DNA from 3 places in the Ruegeria sp. SCP11 genome. Region 3 is predicted to be linked to each of the others. Evidence: riboswitches for the same ligand, from Rfam matches in the RefSeq annotation. Region 3 holds a riboswitch; each other region holds the start of a gene.
What was found. Region 3 has a riboswitch for cobalamin ahead of ABLN94_RS22715 (energy-coupling factor ABC transporter permease). Riboswitches for the same ligand answer to the same signal wherever they lie in the genome.
Positions count from the first base shown of each region.

Region 1: it holds a riboswitch for cobalamin, as region 3 does, so the genes downstream of both, ABLN94_RS19590 (hypothetical protein) here and ABLN94_RS22715 (energy-coupling factor ABC transporter permease) in region 3, are expected to answer to the same signal.
Region 2: it holds a riboswitch for cobalamin, as region 3 does, so the genes downstream of both, ABLN94_RS16110 (DUF1636 domain-containing protein) here and ABLN94_RS22715 (energy-coupling factor ABC transporter permease) in region 3, are expected to answer to the same signal.

Region 1 is NZ_JBDZYG010000014.1:119,221-124,819, reverse strand. It holds gene ABLN94_RS19600 (DNA polymerase III subunit gamma/tau) at 1-1,263, opposite strand, end outside; gene ABLN94_RS19595 (protein-tyrosine phosphatase family protein) at 1,530-1,889, shown strand; gene ABLN94_RS19590 (hypothetical protein) at 1,891-2,298, opposite strand; cobalamin riboswitch at 2,382-2,601, opposite strand; gene ABLN94_RS19585 (alpha/beta hydrolase family protein) at 2,736-3,593, shown strand; RNA gene ffs (signal recognition particle sRNA small type) at 3,633-3,731, opposite strand; gene ABLN94_RS19575 (bifunctional 2',3'-cyclic-nucleotide 2'-phosphodiesterase/3'-nucleotidase) at 3,770-5,599, opposite strand, start outside.
Region 2 is NZ_JBDZYG010000010.1:90,329-95,927, reverse strand. It holds gene ABLN94_RS16135 (ester cyclase) at 1-379, shown strand, start outside; gene ABLN94_RS16125 (FecCD family ABC transporter permease) at 751-1,725, opposite strand; gene ABLN94_RS16120 (ABC transporter substrate-binding protein) at 1,769-2,716, opposite strand; gene ABLN94_RS16115 (ABC transporter ATP-binding protein) at 2,735-3,520, opposite strand; gene ABLN94_RS16110 (DUF1636 domain-containing protein) at 3,517-3,873, opposite strand; cobalamin riboswitch at 3,976-4,181, opposite strand; gene ABLN94_RS16105 (DEAD/DEAH box helicase) at 4,403-5,599, shown strand, end outside.
Region 3 is NZ_JBDZYG010000021.1:33,533-39,131, reverse strand. It holds gene ABLN94_RS22730 (heavy metal translocating P-type ATPase) at 1-500, opposite strand, end outside; gene ABLN94_RS22725 (hypothetical protein) at 690-962, shown strand; gene ABLN94_RS22720 (L,D-transpeptidase) at 1,005-1,667, opposite strand; cobalamin riboswitch at 1,883-2,095, shown strand; gene ABLN94_RS22715 (energy-coupling factor ABC transporter permease) at 2,172-2,855, shown strand; gene ABLN94_RS22710 (transglutaminase-like cysteine peptidase) at 2,961-3,569, opposite strand; gene ABLN94_RS22705 (MerR family DNA-binding protein) at 3,933-4,352, opposite strand; gene ABLN94_RS22700 (hypothetical protein) at 4,498-4,821, shown strand; gene ABLN94_RS22695 (GDCCVxC domain-containing (seleno)protein) at 4,826-5,044, shown strand; gene ABLN94_RS22690 (DUF411 domain-containing protein) at 5,255-5,599, opposite strand, start outside.

The sequences.
Region 1 (5,599 bases), on a different contig from region 3:
GGGCGCGGTGTATGAAGATGCCACCGGGGTCTGCGCTTGTACTGCAGCATTCGACGGAGACGGTATCCCGCCACCCGGTCCACCATTCGAGGGCGGAGGCGCGTCCTTCAGACGTCTGATCAACTCTTCCGGGCTGGGCAGGTCGGCCACGTGGGTCAGGCGAATGACGGCCATCTCAGCCGCCATCATGGCGTTGGGCGCAGCCGAGACCTCTTCAAGCGCTTTCAGCAGCATCTGCCACATGCGAGTCAGAACGCGCATCGGCAGGGCCTCGGCCATCTGTTGACCGCGCGCCCGCTCGTCCGGAGATACGGTGGGGTCGTCGGCCGAGTCCGGCGTGATTTTGACAACGGATACCCAATGGGTGATTTCGGCCAGATCGCGCAGCACGGCCAGCGGGTCCGCGCCTTCAGCATATTGCCCGCCCAATTCGGTTAGCGCGCCAGCTGCGTCGCCGCGCAGGATCATGTCCATCAGGTCCAGCACGCGCCCGCGATCAGCCAGACCCAACATCGCGCGCACCTGATCGGCACTGGTTTCCCCCGCCCCGTGAGAGATTGCCTGATCCAATAGCGAGGTTGCATCCCGGGCCGAGCCTTCAGCCGCACGGGTGATCAGCGCCAGCGCGTCATCGGCGATCTGTGCGTTTTCCGCAGCCGCGATCTTGTTGAGCAGGCCAATCATGTCCTCTGGTTCGATCCGGCGCAGGTCGAACCGCTGACATCGGGAAAGGACCGTCACGGGCACTTTGCGAATCTCGGTCGTAGCGAAGATGAACTTCACGTGCTCGGGCGGTTCCTCAAGCGTCTTGAGCAGCGCGTTGAACGCACTGGTCGAGAGCATGTGAACCTCGTCGATGATGTAAATCTTATAGCGGGCGCTTGCCGCGCGATAGCGGACGCTGTCGATAATCTCGCGGATATCGTTCACGCCGGTCCGGCTCGCGGCGTCCATCTCCATCACGTCGACATGGCGGCCTTCCATGATGGCCACGCAGTGTTCGCATTTGCCGCATGGCTCGGTTGTCGGCTTGCCCTCGCCATCGGGGCCGATGCAGTTCATGCCCTTGGCGATGATCCGCGCCGTGGTGGTTTTGCCGGTGCCACGAATGCCGGTCATGATGAAGGCCTGTGCGATCCGGTCAGCCTCGAACGCGTTTTTCAACGTGCGTACCATCGCGTCCTGACCGACGAGGTCGGCAAAGGTTTCGGGGCGGTATTTGCGGGCAAGAACCTGATAGGCGGGGCTTGGCGTGTCGTTCATATCTGCTCTGTCGGATTCGGTTCAGGAATGCAGCGTAGAGGCCCCCGCCGCCCACGTCCACAGCCGCCGTGGGCGATTTTCGGTTTGCACGGCAGATTGCCCGTCTTAAAACCGCCGGAGGAGGAACTTCTGTGGGCCAGTTCGCAATACACTCTATACAGGTGGGCAACGGAACCGTTGGCCTATCGCCGTTGCCAGGGCGAGGTGGCGACTATGTTAAAGATCTAGATGCGGTTCGAAACTGGCAGCCGGATTTGGTAATTTCCATGACCACCGAGGTCGAGATGCTGCAAGAAGGTGCGGGCAAGTTCGGAGCCGATCTTTGCAGAGATGCGATTGGCTGGGCGCATTTGCCGGTTGAGGATTTTGGCGCTCCTCCCCCTGCAATTGATAAAGCCTGGACCGAGGTCAGTGCATCCGCGGCTAATATCCTTACTCGCGCGGGCAAAGTGCTGGTGCATTGCCGCGGTGGTTGCGGGCGGTCGGGGATGATCGTTCTGCGCCTCATGGTCGAACACGATGAACATCCCGACGCGGCGCTAGAACGCCTGCGCTCGGTGCGGCCCTGCGCTGTCGAAACCGATGGCCAGTTGGAATGGGCCGCGCGTCCTCTGCAGGATCGCTAGATCAGAGCCCCACTTGTCGATCCAATTGTTTTGCCGGCTGCGGTGCAAGGGCCGAAACCTCAAGCATGGCGCAGGGTGGGGTCGGCAACATACCAGCGGGTCGCATGGTAAAGTCGAGGCCGAACAGCATATCCGCGTAATTGTCGAGCGCCTCAATCGAGGTGTCTGCGCTGGTGCCGCAAAAGATCCGAATCTGATCTTTTTCTGCCCGGAAGCGCGCGGTGCAGCCCTGCCCGCAATAGGTCAGTTCGCTGTTGCCATCGATCTCAAAATCAGGGGTCGTCGCGGGGACGGCGACCTCCATCGCCTGCACGACCGCGCGTGCCATCTGGGCCAGAGCCGGGCAGGATCTGCCCGTCCGCTGACACACGGTTGCAGTGAATTGGTGCGTCTTTGTCTTCCACATCATATTGCGCCCTCCGCGCGTAGGACGGGGGGCGTGGATCAGGTGTGACAGCGTGCTGACGACCTGCCCGGACACCCCGCCCGAGTTTCGGTTTTGGTTCGATGGCAGGTCTCCTGACTTGCGGGTCGTCGCTTTGCCGACCTTCCCAGCCTTGCGGCCAGTGGTGTTTCGGCATTGCTCACCGCTTACAGTTGCGGGGGCAGTCTCGGCTTTGGTCCATTCCGATTTCCCGGTCAGGACCGCACCGTGTTCCCTTTTCATCCCGCCCCGGTAACGGGGACGAGAACCATCACGCAATCGCTAGCGGGTGCGGGTGGCCGGTGTCAAGCGCCAGTTGGTGTGGCGAAGTGGACGCGTGGTCATTTTGAAACGGGATTGACTCGCCGGGGCAAAAAATGCCGATTAGGCGAGTGAACTAATCAGTTCAGATTGAGGGTAATATGCTGGACGCTGCGCAAGCCGTACTGACCGAGGATTTTCATTTTCCTTCCGGTGACACCCAATTGGCGGCCCGGTTGTATCTGCCGGTAGGCAAGCCACGAACCGCTGTGGTTCTCCACAGCGCGACCGGCGTGCCGCGGGACTATTACCAACATTTCGCTCGTTGGATGGCCGCCGAAAGAGGCATGGCCTGCCTGACATATGACTATCGCGACTTTGGCCATTCTCTGAGAGGGTCATTGAAACAGGCGCAGGCTACGATGGCAGATTGGGCTTTAATCGACATGCCCGCCGCACGAACCGAAATGCGGCGGAGATTCCCCAATGTGCGGCAGTGGAGCATCGGTCATTCCGTCGGCGGTATGCTGGGGCCAGTGCAACCTGATATCGATCAGATCGACCGTATGATCTGTGTCTGTTCCGGCCCGGTTACAGTGTCGGATCACCCTTGGCCCTATAGAGCGTTGGCTTTGTTGTTCTGGTACGGCCATGCACCCTTGGCCGTCAAAGCTCTGGGCTATTTGCCGGGGAAGGCGTTGGGGTTCGGGGCGGACTTGCCTGCCAGTGTCTATTGGCAGTGGCGCAGTTGGTGCACCGCGCCGCGCAACTATCTGCCTCAAGTTGGCGTGACCCTTCCCAAAGCGCGTTGGGCGCAGACTGATACGCCCGTGGATCTGTTCGCCTTTGAGGATGACGATCTTGTGCCGCAGAAAGCGGTTTGGCGTCTGGCCGATCTGTATGGAGCGAACGCACGCCGCCATCTGTTGTCTCCGTCTGAGTTTGGCCTGCCCGAAGTTGGTCATATCGGTGCCTTCGCCCGTCGCAGCGCAGCCGTCTGGCCACGGTTAATCGACTGAACATAGTCGACTGTTGAATGCGTATTTTGGGGTGGAATGAAGTGAGAGGTTGGACATCGACCCAAGCGGGGCTCGTTGTGGCTGCTTCCTTCCGGACCTGACCAGGTTGGCGAGGCGCTCGCCCGCGCCAACCTCTCAAGGCCGATATAGGGAATGGCCAGAGAAAAGACAACCCGTCAGAACGTCAATCGGATCAGCAGAAAGCCTTCATCGTCTTCTCCGATCACATGCGGGTTGTATTCTGCCAACTCTTCCAGATGTGGTCGGGCCATGGGGCCGGTGCGCAGCAGCGCAGTTGCGCCGGGCAGAGATGTCAGGTGAAAGGGGCGAGCAGCGTGTTGCAGCGGGTCTTGCGGCAAGGTGCCAGACAGGTAATCCAACAATAGGCGCTGGATCGGCAGTACGGGTAGAGCTATGGGCTCTGCCTGTTCGACAAAGGGGAAGTGGCCGCCGCCATTGGCACGGTAATTGTTCAGCGCAACAACAAAGCGCTGGCCCGGGATCAGCGGGCGGCCGTCGAACCGGATATCAAGAATGCGTCGATGTGCAGGGTCGGTCAAGTCTCCACTGGCCTCAAAACGGGGAGGCTGTGACAGGTCAACCTGGTAGGTAAGCCCAAGCAATACATCAAAATTATGCCCTGCACGGTTAGAAGGGATCAGTTCGGATTTGTGCCCAGGCGTGATCTGGTTATAAACGCCTGCGGACATTTCCAGCCAATCAACGACCTGCTCGGCGGTCACTACCACGGCCTGCAATTCGTTAGGGAACACATATAGATCGTTGACGTGACGCAGGCACAGCTGACCAGAAGGGACATCGGTGTAATGTCTGGGGCCTGCGCGACCTCCGAACTTTGCGGGCGCGGATGCAGACAGAATGGGCAATTCGGCAAGGGGTGTCCCGCGCAGATAAGGGCGCAGGGCCGCCGCTTGGGCCGCCGCGGCTAAGGTAAGACCCCGGTCAGGCACGCAGAAGCTGAAATAGCTGTGGAGAGGAAAATCGCTATGGCCTACGGGTTGCGCTGCGCGGCGGCGCGTTTCCGAATGCGCTGCAGAGAAAAGGTTCGCCAGCTTTAGGTCTTCTGGGATTGGGATCGGCGGTTCGCCTGCTATCGCAGGACAGACGGATCGCAATTCGGTCTTGTGATCCTGCACCGTCCATTTTCCATTGCCTGCGCGGTGGAGAATCAGGTCAATCACCCCAAGGTTCGATCCCGCCGCGCCGGGCATGACCACAGGCTTTCCGTGCACCCGACCTAATGTGGCGTCTACATGCTCTAGGCCTTCATGCGCCTGACCCGGCAATGTCAAATGTGAGTGCCCTGCAATCAAAGCATCGATGCCTTCGATGGCAGCAAGTGGGATAATCGCGTTTTCCAGATCCGGTTCCGGGTCAGCGGGCCCTAGACCTGTATGCGCCAAAACAAGGATCACGTCGCAGCCCTGTGCGGACAAATGCCGGACCTTTTGTTGGGCGCAGGACACCATATCTTCCGCAGCGACGTGGTCCTTGAGCCGATGCGCTTCCCATTTCGTGGTTTGCGGCGGCAGCACCGAGAACACACCGATCTTTAGTGATATTCCTTGGTCTTCCTGATTGGTCTCCCGGGTGAGAATAACCTGATCCTGCCAAGCAAAGCCTACATCCTGGCGGTGTAAATTGCTGCAAATCACCGGGCAGGCGGCGTCGGCGATCACGCGATCCAGAACATCCAGACCAAAACTGAAATCGTGATTTCCCAGCCCGATTGCGTCATACCCAAGGTGGTTGAAGGCTCGCATAAGGATATGCGGCGCATTTTCCGACTCGACCGCCCATTGCCCTACGGGCGTACCCTGCAAAGAATCGCCATTGTCGAACAACAGGACGATTGCGCCATCAGCCTCAGCTTCTTTCCGCGCTTCGCGGATCAGGGTGGCCGTACGGCTTAGGCCGATCGCAGGATCCGCCTGATCGGAATAATAATCGAATCCCTGAAGGTTCATATGCAAATCGGATGTTGC
Region 2 (5,599 bases), on a different contig from region 3:
CCAAACTTGGAATGACGACATGATCTGGTGGGGTCCGGAGGGAATTGGGGCTACCTACACGATCGAACGTTATGCCAAACAACATTCCGGGCCGTTCCGCGCATCATTTTCTGATCGTTCGAAAACCGACCATGTCTGCCGTCTGGCCGAGGGTCATTACGGAGGCTTCTTCGGTTGGCCGAATTTCACCGCCGTACCCATAGGTGGTTTCATGGGTATGCCCGCCACTGGGAAGGCTGGCGAGTTTCGAGTAATCGACATTTACCGCCGCGCAGGGGACAAGCTGGCCGAGAACTGGATCTTCATCGACCTTCTACATTTTTGGAAGCAACAGGGCCTGGATATCCTGAACCGCACAACTCAAATCGAAACATCGTGAAAAAAAGGCCAATCCCGTTGGAACCGTCCCAGAGCCTAATTGGACTGCAATTTGATAGACTACAGTAAGTCCGCCTGCCCTTGCGCGACAGGCAAAAGCTGCCCGCATTTCGCTGACCCGCAGCCCGACCTGTCGCTCATCCCTATATCCCAGGCTCGGGACTCATTCTCAGCTATGACGATTGCCGCGACTGGGATGCGTGAGCGGAAGGCATTTGTACAGCGATTGTATCGTGTTGCAACACTTTGCCAGTGCTTCTGTTTGCCGAACATGATCAGACATGTTCACCACTCGCTATTGGAACAGTAATTCATGCCAACCTTCGACAAAACTGGGGGCCTGATCCCAGCGAAAAGGGTGGTTTCCAACCTTCACCTTCTTTGATGTCGCGCCGTTCGGAACAGCAACAAAAACACGAAAACCGATCCGATCGAGGTTGTCACGATTCCAACTGGAAGTTCCTGCGGGGCCAGCAAGAGCCTACTTAGAATATCCGAACCCGTTAACAACGCCGCTCCGACCAAGGCCGCTGTTGGCAACAGCCGGCTATGCAGGGGCCCAGCGATCCCTCGGGCGATATGGGGAACCATCAGGCCGACAAACCCAATCACGCCTGCTACGGAGACAAAGACCGCGGTTGCCAAAGCCGCAACGAAAAACATGCTGAAGCGCAGGCTCTGCACCGGAACACCCAGCGTCGACGCCGTCACGTCTCCGGTCAACAAGGCATCCAGCCAACGACTGCGATACAGCGAATAAGTCAGGATCAGCAAAAGTCCGACACCGACGAGCGGAAAGGTCTCCCATCGGGCCAGACCAAGGCCGCCCAGCATCCAGAAGATGACCGAATGCGCGGCACGACTATCGCCCGCGAAAATCAAATAATTTGTGATGGCGGAGAACAGGAATGATACTGCCAGACCTGCAAGGATCAGTTTTTCTGGCGCACTTGTTCGTAGTGCGTGCACAAGTGCCAGTACAATTCCCGAGGCGATGATGCCCCCACAAAACGCAGCCAACGGCAAGGTCCAGAAACCGAGAAGATCGCCGGTCACCGTGATGACAAACACCGCTCCGGCTGCGGCACCCGAGGACAGGCCGAACAGAAACGGATCAGCCAGATCGTTGCGGGTGGTTGTTTGCAGGACAACGCCGACAATGCCCAAACCGGCACCGATCACCGCAGCAAACAAGGCGCGCGGCAAACGCAAGTCAAAGACAATACGATGCGCAGGTTCCATATCTCCTTGAACCAGCCCAGTACCTAGCAACACCGCGTCGAACGCATCTACGGCAGGAATGGCCGTTGTGCCGTACACGGTTGAAATCAGCAAAAGGGCGGTCAATACGACCGCCCCCAGCATAAGTACAAAGCCAAATCGGCCCATATCAGTTGATGCCCGGATGCATGGCCTGAACCATTTTCGAGATCGCCGCAATGTTTGCCGGTCCGGGGGTCAGCTCTTCGTAACGCAGGCCGATCCAACGTTCGTTCTTGACCGCATCTGTTTCAGACATCACCGGGTGTTCCTGCAGAAACTTAAACGTATCCTCGGCGCCATTCCCGGTTTGATAGTCCAGCAATACCAGGAACTCAGGATTCGAGGCAGCTACGGCCTCCCACGAGGTGCGGCCCCAACTGGTGTCCATGTCATGGGTGACGTTTTCACCACCAGCAGCTGCAATCATTGCGTCAGGAATGGCAAACTTGCCCGCGGTGAAAGGTGCATCCGCCGGGCCGTCCAGTAGGAAGACGCGGGGCTTGGGAAGATCCGCCGTTTGGGACTCAAGGGCCGCCAGCTCGTCTTTCCAGCCTTTCACCAGTTCCTCAGCCTTGTCCTCTACATGCATGACTTTGCCCAGACGCAGGACGTCATCGAACAGCAGGTCCATGCTGGCCTCGGGGCGTTCTTTGTCCAGATGCACGCAGCTTTCAGTCAGGATCATGGTCTTGATGCCAAACGGCTCCAAAGTGTCTGGCGTCACGTCGCCGCCGGGCTTCATGCCATAGTACCAACCGGCAAAGAAAATATCGGGCTCAACCGCGACGAGATTTTCTACCGTCGGGTATTTAGGCGCCAGTTCGGGGATATCTCCGCGCAGGGTGTCGAATTCAGGACTGGTCTTGTACCAACCCGTAATGCCGGTCAGGCCGACAATCTTGTCTTGCAGACCCAGCGCAAAGGCCATGTCAGTCATGTTCATGTCATGCACGACCAAACGCTCGGGCTGCTCGTCAAACACCAGCGGCTTGCCGCAATTGTCGACCATAACTTCATGCGCGGACGCGCCGCCTGCAATGGCAGTGGTCAACGCCACGGACCAGAGGTGTTTCATCTGAGGATGTTCCTTTGTTCAAGTTGAAACAGTGGTTTTTCGGATATCCAGCGCCGGGATCACGCGGCCTTCATGGTGAAAGCACAGGTAATCGACGCCAAAGGTGTCACGTACGTGTTCAGGCGTCAGCACCTCGGCCACCGGGCCAAAACTGGTGATACGGCTGGATTTCATAAGCGCCACGTGTGTGGCAAATTCGGGGATCATGACAAGATCGTGGACGATCATCACCACGGTGATCCCTAATTCAGCGACCAGGGACAGCATCCTCCCCTTGGCGTCCGGATCCAGATGATTTGTCGGCTCGTCCAGAAACAGCAGCGAAGGGTTCTGAGCCAGAGCGCGTGCGATATGGGCACGCTGACGCTCGCCCCCGGACAGAACAGACATCTTTTTGTCCGCAAGCGCATCCAGACCGGTCAGTTGCAATATTCTAGAGAGCTCAATGGCATGTTCCTCGGCCGATCGGTCAGACCGGATTGGTATCTGACCCAAGGCGACATACTCCCACAGCGACAGCCTTCCGTCCGGCAATTCCTGCTGACTGACCACGGCAATCATTCGGGCACGTTCGACCGCTGTCATCTGTTTGAGGCTGTGCCCTTTGACCAGTACATCCCCCAGCACCAGATCAACCGCACCACATAAGAGATTCAGAAGCGTCGTCTTGCCCGCACCGTTCGGCCCGGCGATGGCCAGAATAGCTCCTTCACCTAACTCGAATGAGGCCTGTTGCAGCAAAACGTCCCCGTTAAGTGCATAGTATTCAAGATCGCGGGCAACCAAAAAAGATGAGGTCGTCATGAGCGTTCCTCCGCCTCGATCCGGGGCAATCGCGACAAAGTCTTACGGTACAATGGACGCGGCCTGTCTGTCGCGTTTGTCCACCCGTCAGTGCTGTTTTGGAATTGTTGAGCAAACTCAGCCAGAGCCCGGATATCCTGTGCGGTCTCAATATCACCGAACAGGTATTGCGCCTTGCCACGGGCCTGAAACCCTACTGTCGTTGGGTGTGCGCAGCCTGCCATGCAAGCAATTTTGCGAATAGTGAAACCCGAAGGCAGTTTGCCCTGTAAGGATGTACGTAGCGCTTCGGCCTTGTCTTCGCCTTTGCACGTCGAACAAATCAGCAGGTGATGATCAGGTTTTTTCGGCATTGCCCACTCCGCTTGTTGCCAAGCGCGAGCAGAAGGTGCCGACAATGTACACACGTGACAAACGTGCCATCAAAGCCTCCTTCCAGGACGCCCCGCCCCGGGTTGGTTAAATACGCGATGGCAGGTCTCCTGACTTGCGGGTCGATGCTTGGCCTCCCTTCCCGGCCATTGGCCAGTGGGTATTTGGCGTCGCTCACCGCTTACAGTTGCGGGGGCAGTTACGGACTTGGTGCCTGTCGGCCAACCTCACCGTATTCCCTTTTCATCCCGTGGCAGCACCAGCGGGAACCATCGAAGGAAGGATGTGCACGAGAACTGGAATTTGGTCAAATGATTTTTCAAGACTGCGAACAGTTTCTATGAGGTTTAAACAAATAGGTCGTTGTTTGCCGAAATGCGGTGGTCTTCGCACACTCCACAATTATCAACCCTATACATCCGGTTCTTCTCTCAGTATGGACAGCGCTTCGACGTTGATCCGTCTGTTGGACGCTCTGAGGGTGGCCGCAGCACCCAAAAGAGCCAAACCATGAAACAGACAATTGCTGATGCCCTTGCACGCAAAGGGTACACCACGCTCACACCAGTTCAGGAGGCCGTATCGGCACCAGAACTTCAAGGGCGGGATCTGCTGGTCTCGGCCCAGACCGGATCGGGGAAAACCATCGGGTTCGGCCTAGCCATCGCGTCTACCATATTGGGTGATGCTGAGGTCTTTGACACCAGCGGTGCGCCTTTGGCACTGGTCATCGCCCCGACGCGAGAGCTAGCCATGCAGGTCAAACGTGAACTTGGGTGGCTTTACGCGGATGCAGGTGCCTTCATTACCTCCTGTGTCGGCGGCATGGACATGCGCGATGAACGCCGGGCACTGGCCCGTGGTGCACATATCGTTGTAGCGACACCGGGACGCCTGCGCGATCACATCACGCGCGGCTCGATCGACCTGACGGCGGTGCGTGCAGTGGTGCTGGACGAGGCTGACGAAATGCTCGACCTCGGGTTCCGTGAGGATTTGGAGTTTATTCTGGAAGAAACGCCAACAGACCGGCAAACCCTTCTGTTTTCAGCCACCGTACCCCGTGCCATTGCCAATCTTGCGACGCGGTACCAACGGAATGCCGAACGCGTCAGCACCGTCAGCGAGCGTAAACAACACGCTGATATCGAGTACCGTGCGTTGAAGGTCGCCCCACGTGACGGAGAAAACGCGATAATCAACGTATTGCGGTATTACGAGGCGCCAAACGCCATCGTCTTTTGCAACACCCGCGCCATGGTTGGGCGTCTGACTGCCCGCTTGTCGAACCGCGGGTTTTCGGTTGTGGCCTTGTCCGGTGAATTGACCCAAGGCGAGCGTTCAAATGCGCTGCAAGCGATGCGCGACGGACGCGCCCGGGTCTGTGTGGCAACTGATGTCGCCGCGCGAGGGATTGATCTGCCGAACTTGGACCTTGTGGTTCACGCCGAGCTGCCAAACAGCCATGAAACTCTTTTACACCGTTCGGGTCGGACCGGACGTGCCGGGCGCAAAGGCGTCAGCACTCTGATTGTTCCGCCAACCTCGTTCAAAAAAGCCGAACGGCTTTTGAAGTTCGCCAAGCTCACGGCCCAATGGGGCGCGGCGCCGTCGGCTGAAGAGGTCAACGCGCAGGATTTGGCGCGGATGTTCGGTTCGGAGGACTGGCAGGCAGACGTTACTGACAGCGAACGGACCTCGGTGGAT
Region 3 (5,599 bases):
GCCTCGGGCAAAGGCATCGGAACCTCACCATGTCCCGAGAACAGCCCGAGCGCACCGCCCATGCCGGTTTCGAAAATGTGCCAGCCAAAACCCGCTGCCCAAAACCCTCCGCTAAGAGTGGTGAACCGCCGCTGACGTGCAATATGCGCCGCCTGGTCCTGGGCGGCATTTCCGTCATCCCATGGTTTGGCGGTCATACCAGTACTGGCAACCAGCATCATGACATCTTCGTCAGATAACTTGGCAGCACTTTCAAGAAGTGTCATCCGACCGTTGATCACATCAAATGCAAGATGCTCTTCGCCACCTGCTTTCGGGCCGACGACACGGTTCAGGATCGCCACCTCTTCGGCGCAATCAAGGCCAGAGACCTGAAAGCTTCTACCACCTTCAGGAATTGGACCGGCGGGGGCGATGTCGCCACACCCGCCGCTACCGCATGCGTGGTGACCATGTTTGTTTTCGTGGCCATGGTCGTGGCTATGGGTATCGGATGACATGATTGGACCTCAAGAATCTCTATGGTCCTTTGTAAATAGTTCCTACAGTAACTAGAGCTTCAATACCTTTTTCAATTTTTTTTTCAATCCGGTTCGTTGCCCGCGATATTGATGCTTCATTCCTTCTTGCGGGCTGGCCGCGTGAATGCAATCTAGTCGCAGAAGACGTAAAAAATTTGGAACAGGTCAATGCAGAAACGGATCGCAATTACCATCACGTTAGTCTCGATTACTGCCGGTTGCTCAGCCCAGTTCACAGGGGGCAAAAGCAAAGCATTCGAACCAGGTAACCTGCCAGATTCTGTCGTTGCACTGGCAGGGCCGGGGCAGGATCTGGCTACGGCACGCCTTTTACCAGATGACAATTGCTTCTGGTATGAGCACAGCGGACCTGTCGAGACGACATTGGTACCATTGCGCGCGACGAATGGCGCTCCGATCTGCGCCGCGCGCGACGCCTGATAAAAAAAGAGGGCAGCGACGTCCACCTACGCTGCCCAAAATTTATGAGCGGGCTGTGACGCTATCTTCGGCCGAGTATAAGTATGCGGTCGAGCCGATTTTTACATGTGGGTAGAGATCATTGATATGGGCCATGATCATTCTAACACATCCAGAACTTGCGCGACCACCGATGCTTCTGGGCTGAGGTGTACCGTGGATTCTGAGATAAGTATCTCGATCCCCAACGTATAGATAAAGGGCTCGAGAGCCGAGAGCATTACTTGGCCCGGGTTCCATGCCATCCCGAAATTCCGCGTATTCGGGGTTGCGCTCGATCATTGAAGCCGTTGGTGTCCAATGTGGCCACTCGACCTTGCGCCGGATAGCATAGGTACCGGGCTCGTAAAGGTTCCCACGCGCGATCGCTACGCCATAGCGCATTGCTGTCCCGCCTTCCTCGATATGGTAAAGATAGCGCGCGACGGCATCGACATGGATGTCACCAGGAACCAAACCATCATTTGCTACGACACGTCGTGGTAAAAAACGGTCATGAACGCCCCATGGATTTGAGGTCGCTGGATCGTAATCAAATGGCGTGACCTGGCTGTCCCAATAGGTCTTTTGCGACGAGGTTGGCCATGTTTTGGCGATCAATGGACTGGCCGCAGACGCGGAGAACAGCGCAGTGGTTGATTGAATGAAATGGCGCCTTGTCAGCATAGATCTCGTCCTGGTTCACAAGTTTAATGTATTTGCATCGCATTTTCGCGATCAAATTCGAGTCTTAAAGCCTCTAGCAGCTAGAGCTTCAAGAGGTTTCAGGTAACACTTGGTTTACCTAGTCGACCATGTCGCCGGTTGCGTGAACCCTACTTCGGTCGAGTCTACTTCGGACTAGGTCGCAAAGACAATTGACAGAAACGAAGCCGCCATTGTAGCGGTGAATTGTTTTCGGTTCCTGATGGCGGAAGCCAAAAGGATTAAAAGGGAATACGGTTCGGTGTTTTTAACGGCGCCAATTCCGTAACTGCCCCCGCAACTGTGAGCGGAGAGCGATGCCAAGACACCACTGGTTCGTAATGGAACCGGGAAGGTTGGCGGAGCGAGCACCCGCGAGTCAGGAGACCTGCCGTAAAACGCCGGGCTATGCCCAGACTGTATCTGTCGGCCTTACGGCCGATTCAACCTGACAAGCCGCCGGGTGAGGCGGTAGGGAGAAATAAAATGCACATCGAACCGGGCATCGTGAATGGTGCCAAAATCGCGCTTTCCTATGTTACCGCCGCAGGCGCGGCTACTTACGCAGCGAAAGAAACGTTTCCCACATTGCGTGCGAATGGACCTGCATCTTTTGTCATGCGCTCGGTGCTCGCCACCGTTGGTGTCTTCCTTTTCTTTGAAGTCCTGCCACACTTCCCGGTTGGTGTCTCTGAAGTCCACTTCATTCTGGGGTCGACGCTGTTCCTGCTTCTCGGTGCTGCACCCGCGGCTTTTGGATTGGCAGCCGGTCTGCTGATTCAAGGGGTGTTTTTTGCCCCGTTCGATCTTCCGCAGTACTTCATCAACCTAACCACTCTGCTGGTGCCGCTATTTGCGCTACAAGCATTGGCCAGCCGCATCATTGCACCCGGTACAGCATATGTTGACCTCAAATATGGCCAAGCTCTTGCCCTGAGTGCGATGTATCAGGGGGGAGTAGTCGCATGGGTTGCGTTCTGGGCTTTCTACGGCCAGGGATTTGGTGCTGAAACTATGGCGTCGGTTCTGTCCTTTGGCGGTGCCTATATGCTGGTAATAGTCATCGAGCCGATTGCTGATCTAGCAGTGCTTGCGGCAGCCAAGGCGATGCGCGGTTTGAACAGCACAGGTCTGGTGACTCCGCGCTTGTACAACGCTGCGGAAGCTTGACCAAAGTTTGAAGCGGTGCCCTAAACTGGGGTTGCCGCGAAACAACTGGTAGTCGCAGGACCAAAGCTTATTGTGGCGCGTCTCGAGGGCGCGCCACATTTGCTTTTAGCCGCTAAAAACCTGCACCCAACGGTCAGGGTGTAGTGGGTCCTGTATTCTTAGGAATAGATACCTAGTTTCTTTCCACGTTTTGATCCTGTTGGTAACATTGTCCAGAACCAAGTCGCCTTCACTCGAGCGATAGACAAGAACAGCATGGCCATTGCGATTGGTGTCCAAGACAGTCGCAATTAGTAGCTTCGTAGGATCCAAACCATTCTGCACAAGTTCAAACTTCTTTTGCAAAGCAAAGTCTTCGCAATCTCCTGACCCTTGCGTCGGCAATGTCCAGTATTCCTTTGTTCCATATTGGCTTTGATCCGAAACGGCGTGAATCCTCCGATTGACGCGCATGTTGATCGTTTTAACGATCTGCTTTTCCTGCGCCTCGGACAGTCCAGAACTACGAGTTTTCGCGCACGCCCAAGAGTAATCATTGCATAGTGATTTGGCCCCCGACGGCGCTTCAATCTTTCTATCAAGATCGATCAAGGGAAGCTCAGAGGCTTGCAATGCAGCGGCAGAGACAAAATAGCTGCATATAAAACAGACCATTGATAGATGACCCGACAGCTTTTTCGAAAACCTTCTCTGAACTAAAGTGGGATTTGTCATATCTGCCTTCCCCATGCTCGTTTCTCTAAGGTTCCGTAATTGCTAGTCCAAGAGTGCTCTATCGCAAGCCTTCATGTGTTTTGATGCATTGCAACAGCTTCCTAGCCTCTAGGGGCAAAGCGGCAAAAATTTGCAGATTCTATGGTATTTCTTACTTAGTTGACAGCATCAGAGCATCCACGCCATCACCGGTCCGGTATAGCTAACGGCGCGAACTAGAGGGTAAGCTGATCGCAATTCTTTCATTCAACAAAAATACAACAGAGATCGGCCGTCATCGCTGAGGGTTACGGAATACCGGGACAATAAAGCCGCTCCTCCACAAGCTGAGGTAGCCAGTTTCGGTTTTTCCGGGCGCTGCAATTAGTGGCCGCTAATGACATCTTTGACGACAGGTTCGTTGAGCAACGCCGTTAGCAGGGGGCATGATGCTGCTCCCTCAGTGCAAGTCTGCACAAATTCTGCCAATGCTTGCTCCAGCCGTTGGAGAGCGGCGATTTTTGACCTGACGTTTTCAAGGTGTCTTGTTGCGACGTCTTCGACGTCACGACAAGCTTGCTCGAGCGCTTTGGACAATTCGCGAAGTGCGCATGCATCCTGAATAGTAAAGCCAAGATCGCGGCAGCGTTTGATGAATCTAAGCTCGGATACTTCCCGTTCCGTGTAAGCGCGGCGCCCCGAGGCGGTTCGACCGGCTTTCTCGACTATGCCGTCCCGTTCGTAGTAGCGGATCGCCTCGACCGACAGGCCGGTCAATCTCGCCCCTTCGCCAATGGCAATCATGTGATGACCTTTCCCTTGAACCTGTAGCCACTACAGGATGCAATTTGTCTGTCATGATGTCGAATTTCGCAAACCGCACGAAGCAAAAATCGAAGAAGCCGAACCGGCTTCCGCTCGAGATCGTCAAAGTTGGAGAAAGCTGACTATGAGTAAATTTGTAGGGGCGAGTTTTCTTGGATCGTTTACCGCATTTGGCGTTGCGACCTGCTGCATCTTGCCGATGGCATTGATTTTACTTGGCTTGGGAGGGAGCTGGTTGGCCGTATTTGGCAAGATCGCCGCCGCGAGTTATTGCGGGCTTGGCGGTTCGACGGCTCTGCTTATTCTCTCTGGCATCGTCGCGTATCGCCGTAGTTCGCTCGACCGCCTCAAATGGTGGCTGACAGGCAGTTTTGCGCTGACGACAATTGCTTGGGTTATCATGCTCAACGAAATCCGAATTAATGATTTCTTGATAACCTTGATGTGACGCCATGAGTGAAAAACGCCCGAGCCTTGTCAGTACGATCATTTGTCCGGAATGTGGACATTCAAAGCCTGAAGTGATGCCAACAGACGCGTGTCAGTGGTTCTACGAATGCACATCTTGCGGAGCAGTCCTGAGGCCAATTCCCGGCGATTGCTGCGTCTACTGTTCCTACGGATCGGCCCCATGCCCGCCAATTCAGGCGGGCAGAAAATGCTGCGATTGATACGACAATTCGGGATATCGGAGTGTCCGCAAAGCTAATCAGCAGGCTTTGCGAACGCCGGATTTTTTCACCGTTGGCTGGAACTTGCCCGGTAGGACAAGGCATGCGTGAACTTACGGATCAACTGGTTTGCCGTGAAGAATGTCACGTACACCCGGCAGAAGAAGCGAGCGCTGTGTTTTTCAGGATCATGCCAGCGCTACCGGCACTTCATGCCGCCGGGTAACTGGCGAACACCTCTGTGGATCCATCCTTGCGGATCAGGAAGACGTCAAAAGCTTCGCGCTCGCTTTCCGGTCCCATGCCAGGTGAGCCGAAAGGCATTCCCGGAACCGACAGTCCGACAGCATCCGGGCGTTCGCCCAGCAGGCGCCGAATGTCAGCGGGCGGGACGTGTCCTTCGATCATGTAGCCCTCCACGCGGCCCGTGTGGCATGACATCATGCCTTCCGGTATGCCATTAGCGGTTTTGTGAGCGTTCAGGGCCTCCCATGCACTGTTTTCCACGCTCACTTCAAAACCTTCCGCTCGCATGATATTGATCCACGAGCCGCA